2 regions of the Actinacidiphila sp. bgisy167 genome follow, and region 1 is predicted to be linked to the other one. Evidence: riboswitches for the same ligand, from Rfam matches in the RefSeq annotation. Region 1 holds a riboswitch; the other holds the start of a gene.
What was found. Region 1 has a riboswitch for thiamine pyrophosphate ahead of AC3ET4_RS10195 (thiamine ABC transporter substrate-binding protein). Riboswitches for the same ligand answer to the same signal wherever they lie in the genome.
Positions count from the first base shown of each region.

Region 2: linked by a shared signal. The riboswitch ahead of thiO (glycine oxidase ThiO) and the one ahead of AC3ET4_RS10195 (thiamine ABC transporter substrate-binding protein) in region 1 are both predicted to bind thiamine pyrophosphate.

Region 1 is NZ_JBYIQP010000018.1:87,901-92,304, forward strand. It holds gene AC3ET4_RS10180 (hypothetical protein) at 1-351, shown strand, start outside; gene AC3ET4_RS10185 (hypothetical protein) at 604-921, shown strand; gene rlmN (dual-specificity RNA methyltransferase RlmN) at 1,287-2,393, shown strand; TPP riboswitch at 2,461-2,565, shown strand; gene AC3ET4_RS10195 (thiamine ABC transporter substrate-binding protein) at 2,557-3,648, shown strand; gene AC3ET4_RS10200 (ABC transporter permease) at 3,717-4,404, shown strand, end outside.
Region 2 is NZ_JBYIQP010000069.1:6,404-10,807, forward strand. It holds gene thiE (thiamine phosphate synthase) at 1-489, opposite strand, end outside; gene AC3ET4_RS23195 (Rv2175c family DNA-binding protein) at 538-903, opposite strand; gene AC3ET4_RS23200 (NAD(P)/FAD-dependent oxidoreductase) at 1,054-2,214, opposite strand; TPP riboswitch at 2,341-2,454, shown strand; gene thiO (glycine oxidase ThiO) at 2,451-3,620, shown strand; gene thiS (sulfur carrier protein ThiS) at 3,617-3,835, shown strand; gene AC3ET4_RS23215 (thiazole synthase) at 3,840-4,404, shown strand, end outside.

The DNA.
Region 1 (4,404 bases):
GCGCCGATTCGGGGGACCGTCCTCAGGTTCGTGCTGAAGGAGGTGGCTGGAATTGCCGCCGCTCTGGTCTTTCCGGCCTGGATATCGGTGGCGTTTTCTTCCGGCTGTATCGTCCCCGGTGAAGTGCCAGAAACCTCACAGGCACGCTTCGACCCCGTCGTGCCGATCGCCTGCACGGCCCTGGGTATCGTCGGCGTGACCTCCCTCATGCTCGCCTATCGGATGTCGACAGCGAAGCCACCGGTAAGGCAAAAGTTGTGTGCGGTACTCAAGGCTCAGGGCTGGCTGGCCCTCCTGACTGTCGCGGCATCCGTTGCCCTCTATGATCCGCACCGTCTGTACCACTGCTGACGTACGGGGACATCAGCGGACCGCCGCGCCCGCCGAACTGACCTCTGTGGCCCCTGCTGACCGATCTGGCTGTCAGAAGGTCGGGCGGACACCAACCGCTGGGAAGGGGGGCGGGGTCGGAGCTGCACGAGGCCCCGGAGCCGTCAAGCCATCGGCGCAGGTCATGAGCCGGACGCGACAGACCCGCCCAGGTGGGACGCTTGCCGCAGCACTCCCAGAACTGACAAGAGCATGTGAAGCCGAGGGGGCGCCATGATCCCGCTACGTTGTGTGGCGACCAGATTGACCGATGACGACTTTCCGGGATGGGTCGAGGTCACGCTGACCGACGCTCACGACCGCGCGTGGACGATCATCGACAAATGCCCGATCTTCGGCGGTCCGGACCATGGACCTGACACAACGTATCCGGTGGAGGTCACCGTGGACTGCAGGGTGCTTGCCCCCTTCACCGATCTCACAGCCGGCGGCGTGGTCAAGGTCTCTACTGACCCCCACAGCGTCGCCGCCGTGGACGGGACGGATGAGTTCGACGTCAGGACGGACGATCTGCTGAGCACCCCGCGATAGTCGTGCGTTCGTGCCAGAACGCACGGGGAGTCAGAGGGAAAGGCGCCCTAGGAGCGCCCCTTGTAGAGGTGCGCGAGGTCGATGCCCTTACCAGATGCGGTCGTCCTCGTCCAGCCGGCGATCCCAGCGGCACTCGATGAATGTGTCCGTCCCGATGACCGGAATTGTTCTTGGTCGGCGCGAAGAGTGCGAGGAGATCTCTGGTGCGTTGGCCGGCCCCTGGCGTCCTGGCCGGCGCCCGGACGAGTCCAGCTCGATGGCGTAGACGCCAGAATCCGACTGTATCCAGAAGCCACCTGAGAGTGACAGGAGCCTCACCCATCTGACCTGGGCGGCCCCAAACGATCTGCGACACTGGACGCACCATGCCTGCACCCGGAGAACTCACATTCGTCGCGCCGCGCGGAGCCAAGAAGCCGCCGCGGCACCTTGCCGATCTCTCGCCCGAGGAGCGCCGGGAGGCGGTCGCGGAGCTGGGGGAGAAGCCGTTCCGCGCCAAGCAGCTGTCGCAGCACTACTTCGCCCGGTACGCCGATGACCCCGCCGCCTGGACGGACATCCCCGCCGCGGCACGGGAGAAGCTGGCGGAAGGGCTGCTGCCGGACCTGATGTCCGTGGTGAGGCACAGCAGCACCGACAACGACACCACGCGCAAGACGCTGTGGCGGCTGTTCGACGGGACGCTGGTCGAGTCGGTGCTGATGCGCTACCCGGACCGGGTCACGATGTGCATCAGCTCGCAGGCCGGCTGCGGCATGAACTGCCCCTTCTGTGCGACCGGCCAGGCCGGGCTGGACCGGAACCTGTCGACCGGCGAGATCGTGCACCAGATCGTGGCGGGCATGCGCTCGCTGCGGGACGGGGAGATCCCGGGTGGGCCCGCGCGGCTGTCCAACATCGTGTTCATGGGCATGGGGGAGCCGCTCGCGAACTACAAGCGCGTCGTCGGCGCCATCCGCAGGCTGACCGACCCGGAACCGGACGGGCTCGGACTTTCCCAGCGGGGCATCACCGTGTCGACGGTGGGGCTGGTCCCGGCGATGCTGCGCTTCGCCGACGAGGGCTTCAAGTGCCGGCTCGCCGTGTCACTGCACGCGCCCGACGACGAGCTGCGCGACACCCTGGTGCCGGTGAACACCCGCTGGAAGGTGCGCGAGGTGCTGGACGCCGCGTGGCACTACGCGGACGTGTCCGGGCGCCGAGTCTCCATCGAGTACGCGCTGATCCGGGACATCAACGACCAGGCATGGCGGGCCGACCTGCTGGGCCGGCTGCTCAAGGGCCGCCGCGTGCACGTCAACCTGATCCCGCTGAACCCGACCCCCGGCTCGAAGTGGACGGCCTCGCGGCCGGAGGACGAGCGGGCGTTCGTGGCGGCGCTGGAGGCGCACGGCGTGCCGGTGACCGTCCGGGACACCCGGGGGCAGGAGATCGACGGCGCCTGCGGACAGCTGGCGGCTTCCGAGCGCTGATTCGCGCTTGCTATGGTGACGGTCGTTTCCGGCCATTGGCCGGGACGTCACCTAGAGCACACAAAAGAACATCCGACAGGGGAGCGCGCGAAGCGCTGAGAGTGCGGCTCGGCCGCAGACCCTCGGACCTGATCCGGGTCATACCGGCGTAGGGAGTCACCACATGAGCAGCACTCGTCGGCGTGCGGCCGGCACAGCACTGGCCGTCGCGCTGGGCGCGACCGTGCTCGCCGCCTGCGGCAGCAGCGGGGACACGGCCGGGGGCGAGAGCCGTGGCGCCGCCTCCAAGACCGTCACCCTGGTCAGCCACGACTCCTTCGCCGCGTCGAAGGGCGTGCTGAAGGCGTTCACCGACCAGACCGGCTACACCGTCAAGGTGCTGCGCGGCGGCGACGCCGGCGCCGCGGTCAACCAGGGCGTGCTGTCCAAGGGCAACCCCCAGGGCGACGTCTTCTTCGGCGTCGACAACACCCTGCTGTCCCGGGCCCTGGACAACGGCCTGTTCGCGCCGTACCGGGCCAAGGGCCTCGACAAGGTGCCCGCCGCGCTGCAGCTCGACGCCGGCAAGCACCGCGTCACCCCGATCGACTTCGGCGACGTCTGCGTCAACTACGACCGGAAGTACTTCACCGAGCACAAGCTGCCCGTGCCGCAGACCCTCGACGACCTCGTCAAGCCCGAGTACAAGGACCTGCTGGTCACCGAGAACGCCGCCACCTCCTCCCCGGGCCTCGCCTTCCTCCTCGCCACCACCGCGAAGTACGGCGACGGGGGCTGGGAGGACTACTGGAAGAAGCTCAAGGCGAACGGCGTCCAGGTCGTCGACGGCTGGGAGCAGGCGTACTACGACACCTTCTCGGGGGCCGGCGGCGGCAAGGGCGACAAGCCGCTGGTCGTCTCCTACGCCTCCAGTCCGCCCGCCGAGGTGCTCGGCCTGAAGACGCAGCCCGAACAGGGGCCGACGGGTGTCGCGACCGGCACCTGCTTCCGGCAGATCGAGTTCGCCGGGCTGCTCGAGGGCGCGAAGAACCCCGAGGGCGGCAAGGCGCTCGTGGACTTCCTGCTGAGCCGCACCTTCCAGGAGGACATGCCGCTCAACATGTTCGTCAACCCCGCCCGTGACGACGCCAAGCTGCCCGAGGTCTTCACCAAGTACGCGCCGGTCATCGCCGACCCGGCAACCGTCGCCCCGGAGAAGATCGCCGCGAACCGGGAGCAGTGGGTCACATCGTGGTCCTCGCTCGTGCTGAAGTAGCGAAGGCCGCCGAGCGGGGGAGCACCGGGGCGGCGGCCCTCCGCTCGCTCGCCGTACGGCTCGGTCTGATGGCCGTGCCGGCGGCGTTCTTCGGGCTGTTCTTCGGCTACCCGGTCGCCGCCATCGTCGCCCGCGGGCTCCGCGAGGGCGGGCGGTGGCGGTTCGGCCGGTTCACGGACGTCCTGGGCGATCCCGGCATCCTGCACGTGCTGTGGTTCACCTGCTGGCAGGCCGTCGCGTCCACCGCGCTGACCCTGGTGATCGCGCTGCCCGGCGCGTACTTCTTCGCCCGCTTCGACTTCCCCGGCAAACAGGTGCTGCGCGCGGTGGTGACCGTGCCCTTCGTGCTGCCGACCGTCGTCGTCGGCTCGGCCTTCCTGGCGCTGCTGGGGCGGGGCGGACTGCTCGACGACCTGTGGGGGGTGCGCCTGGACACCACGGTGTGGGCGATCCTCCTCGCCCACGTCTTCTTCAACTACGCCGTGGTCGTAAGGACGGTGGGCGGCCTGTGGGCGCAGCTCGACCCCCGGCAGGAGGAGGCCGCCCGTGTCCTCGGCGCCGGACGCCTCGCCGCCTGGCGCGAGGTGACGCTGCCTGCCCTGGCCCCCGCGGTCGCCGCGGCGGCGCTGATGGTCTTCCTCTTCACCTTCACCTCCTTCGGCGTCATCCAGATCCTCGGCGGTCCCACCTTCTCCACCCTGGAGGTGGAGATCTACCGCCAGACCGCGCAGTTGCTGGACCTGCCGACCGCGGCCG
Region 2 (4,404 bases), on a different contig from region 1:
GGGCTTGGTGGGGGTGGGCCAGACCGGCCCGGTGCAGAAGTAGTCCGCACCGGGCTCCACGGCGGCAGCGGCCGCCTCGGCCTCGGAGTGGCAGGACCGCCCGATGACCACTTCCTCGCCGAGGATCGCGCGGGCGGCCGGCACCGGCAGGTCGCCCTGGCCCAGGTGCAGGACGTCCGCCCCCGCGGCGTGCGCGACGTCGGCGCGGTCGTTCACCGCGAGCAGCCTTCCGTGCCGTCGGCACTCCTCCGCGAGCACCGCCAGGTACTCCAGCTCCTCGCGGGCCTCCAAGGCCTTGTCGCGCAGCTGGATGACGTCCACCCCGGACGCCAGCACGGCGTCCGCGAACGCCGCGAACTCCGCCAGGCCCCCATGGCGCTTGCGCGCGTCGGTGCACAGGTAGAGCCGGGCGCCGGCGAGCCGGGCCCGGCTGCTGCCGGGCGCGCCGGCAGAACTGCTGCTCGTGCTGGTGCTCACGGGCGTGCTCATGCGAGCGGTCCCCCTCGGGTGGCTGCTGTGGGTACGGCGGGTCGGGCGTCAGACGGCGAGCGCCTGGGCGCGGCGCTTCACCTCGGTGCCGCGGTTGTCACGCAGCGCCTGGACGGGGGTGCCGGGCAGGCTCTCGTCCGGGGTGAACAGCCACTCCAGTGCCTCCGCGTCGCTGAACCCGTCGTCCTTGAGCAGGGTGAGGGTGCCCGCGAGGCCCTTCACGATCTTGCCCTCGCCGATGAAGTCGGCGGGGATCATCAGCACCCGGTTCTCACCGCGCCGCACGGCGATGAGCTGGCCTTCCTTGATGAGCTGGCGGACCCGGGTCACCTCCACGCCGAGGCGCTCGGCGACGTCGGGGACGTACAGCCAGGAGGGAACGAGGGAGTCAATCTTTGCGTCGATCTCGGTCACAGGACAAGCGTGCCATCCCGGACCGACACGATGGAACCGCTCGGCCCACCCGTTGCTCCGTCCTGACGCGTACGCCGCGCCCCTGAGGCCCGTGGACGCGGTCCGCGCGGTCCGCAGGCCCCCTGCCCCGGGCCGCGGGTCGACCGCGGGTCAGACGACCGCGGCCCGGAGCTGCACCGCCGGGTCGGCCGCCAAAGCCTCGTCGACGCGGGCGCCGCGGGCGATGAGCTTGCGGGCCTGGGCCAGGTCACGGGGCCGCCCGACGGCGAACAGCGCGACCAGCCGGCCCTCGCGCAGCCACAGCACCGACCAGGCGGGGCCGTCCGGGTCGCCGCGCAGCAGCATGGGATCGGCGTCCCCGTGGTGTCCGGCGTACTGCACGAAACGCCCGAACTGCTCCGACCAGAAATAGGGGACGGGATCATAGGTCTCGTCGCCGCCCAGGATGTTCGCTGCCGCGGTGCGCGGCCCCTGCACCGCGTTGTCCCAGTGGTGGATCAGCAGCCGTTCCCCGTACCGGGCCGACGGGAAGGACGCGCAGTCCCCGACGGCGTACACGTCCGGCGCCGAGGTGCGCAGCCGGTCGTCGGCGAGGACCGAGCGGTCCGGCCCCAGCGCGACGCCGGAACCGGCCAGCCACCCGGTGGCGGGCCGCGCGCCGATCCCGACGACGACCGCCTCGGCGTCGAGCACGGTGCCGTCGGTGAGGCGTACGGCTCCCGCCTCGACGGAGGAGACGACCGCGCCGGTGCGCAGCTCGACGCCCTCCTCCGCGTACCAGCCGCGCATCCGTTCGGCGATGTGCGCGGGCAGCACCCCGGCGAGCGGCCGGTCGGCGGCCTCGACGACGGTCACCTCGCACCCCGCGTGGCGTGCCGCGGTGGCGAACTCGGCGCCGATCCAGCCCGCGCCGACCACCACGACCCGGTTCCGGTTCTCCAGCACCGGGCGCAGCGCGGTGGCGTCGTCCAGGGTGCGCAGCACATGGACGCCGGGCGTGCCCTCGCTGCCGGGCAGCATGACCGGCTCGGCACCGCTGGCCAGGACGAGCTTGTCGTACGCGACCGGGCCGCCGTCGGTCCGGACCTGCCGCTCTTCGGGGCGCAGGGCGACGGCCTGCCGGCCGAGCAGCAGTTCGACGCCGATGCCGGCGAAGTCCACGTCGAGTGCCGGGCCCTCCTCGGCGCCGAAGAGCACGCCCTTGGACAGCGGCGGCCGGTCGTAGGGGGCGTGCCGTTCCGCGCCGATCAGTGTGATCGTGCCGCCCCATCCCTGCTCGCGCAGGGAGACCGCGGTCTGGACTCCGGCCATCCCGGCCCCTACGACGACGGCGCGCTGCCCGCTGCTGCTGGTCACGCGATCACCGTAGCGCCGCGGGGGCGCCGCCCGCCGTACCGGTGCCCTACTCGCCGCGGACGGCGCGTACTAATGTGGGTGGGGAGTACTCGCGGGAGCCCGGCGCACCGGGCTGAGAGGGCGGCTGGAGCGGCCGCCGACCGTACGAACCTGATCCGGGTCATGCCGGCGAAGGGAGGAGCGGGAACATCATGCACCGTCATGACACCCGTGACGTGGTCCATGACGTCGTCGTGATCGGCGGCGGGATCATCGGGCTGGTCACCGCGTGGCGGGCCGCCCAGCAGGGCCTGCGCACCGTGGTCGCGGACCCGGAACCGGGCGGCGGGGCCGCCCGGGTGGCCGCGGGGATGCTGGCCCCGGTCACGGAGGTGCAGTACGGCGAGCAGGCGCTGCTGGAGTTCAACCTCGCCGCGGCCGCCCGCTATCCGTCCTTCGTGGCGGAGCTGGAGGAGAGCACGGGGCTGGGACTCGGGTACCGCACCTGCGGCACCCTGGCCGTCGCCCTGGATGCCGACGACCGCGCGCAACTGCGCGAACTCCACGCCTTCCAGCAGTCCTTGGGTCTCGCATCCGAGTGGCTCGGCGGCCGTGAGTGCCGCCGCCTGGAACCGATGCTCGCCCCCGGCGTGCACGGCGGCCTGCGGGTCGACGGCGACCACCAGATCGACCCCCGGCGGCTGGCGGCGGCACTGGTGCGCGCCTGCGAGCACGCCGGCGTGGACTTCCGGCGCTCGCGGGTGGCGAGGGTGGAGGTCGTGGCCGACCGCGCGCAGGGGGTCGTCCTGGAGGACGGCAACCGGATCGCCGCGGGAGCGGTGGTGCTGGCCGCCGGCAGCCTCAGCGGCCGGATCGAGGGGCTGCCCGCGCGGGTACTGCCGCCCGTACGGCCGGTGAAGGGGCAGGTGCTGCGGCTGCGGGTGCCGCCGGCGTACGCGCCCTTCCTCTCGCGGACGGTGCGGGCCGTGGTCCGCGGCGGCCACGTCTACCTGGTGCCGCGCGAGAACGGCGAACTGGTCGTCGGCGCCACCAGCGAGGAGATGGGCTGGGACACCACCGTCACCGCCGGCGGGGTGTACGAACTACTCCGCGACGCCCACGAGTTGCTGCCCGGCATCACCGAACTCCCGCTGGCCGAGACGCAGGCGGGGCTGCGTCCGGGCACGCCCGACAACGCCCCGCTGCTCGGCCGCGCCGCGCTCGAGGGACTGGTACTCGCCACCGGCCACCACCGCAACGGCGTCCTGCAGACCCCGCTGACCGGCGACGTCATGGCCGACGTCCTCACCGGGTCGCAGCCGCCCGCCCTGGCACGGCCCTTCTCCCCCGACCGTTTCGCCCTCCAGGAGCAGCCCGCATGACCGCGCCCCTCCTTGTGTCCGTGTCCGTCAACGGCGAGGTGCGGGAGGTCGCCGAGGGCGTCACCCTCGACCGCCTCGTCGCGACCCTGACCGCCGCCCCCTCCGGGGTGGCGGCGGCGCTCAACGAGACGGTCGTCCCGCGCGCGCAGTGGCCGGCGACCGCGCTGTGCGACGGCGACCGCGTCGAGGTCCTCACCGCAGTCCAGGGAGGCTGACCCCATGGCCGACGACCCGCTGACCATCGGCGGCACCGCCTTCGACTCCCGGTTGATCATGGGCACGGGCGGTGCTCCCAGCCTGGAGGCCATGGAGCAGGCGCTGCTCGCCTCCGGGACCGAGCTGACCACCGTCGCGATGCGGCGGCTGGACCCCACGGTCCAGGGGTCGGTGCTGTCGGTGCTCGCCCGGCACGGCATCCGCGTCCTGCCGAACACCGCCGGGTGCTACACCGCGGGCGAGGCCGTGCTCACCGCGCGCCTGGCTCGGGAGGCGCTGGGCACCGACTGGGTCAAGCTGGAGGTGATCGCCGACGAGCGCACCCTGCTGCCCGACCCTGTGGAGCTGCTGGACGCCGCGGAGACCCTCGTGGAGGACGGCTTCACCGTGCTGCCCTACACGAACGACGACCCGGTGCTCGCCCGGAAGCTGGAGGACGTGGGTTGTGCGGCGATCATGCCGCTGGGCTCACCCATCGGCTCGGGGCTCGGCATCCGCAACCCGCACAACTTCGAGCTCATCGTCGAGCGGGCGGCGGTGCCGGTGATCCTGGACGCGGGGGCGGGGA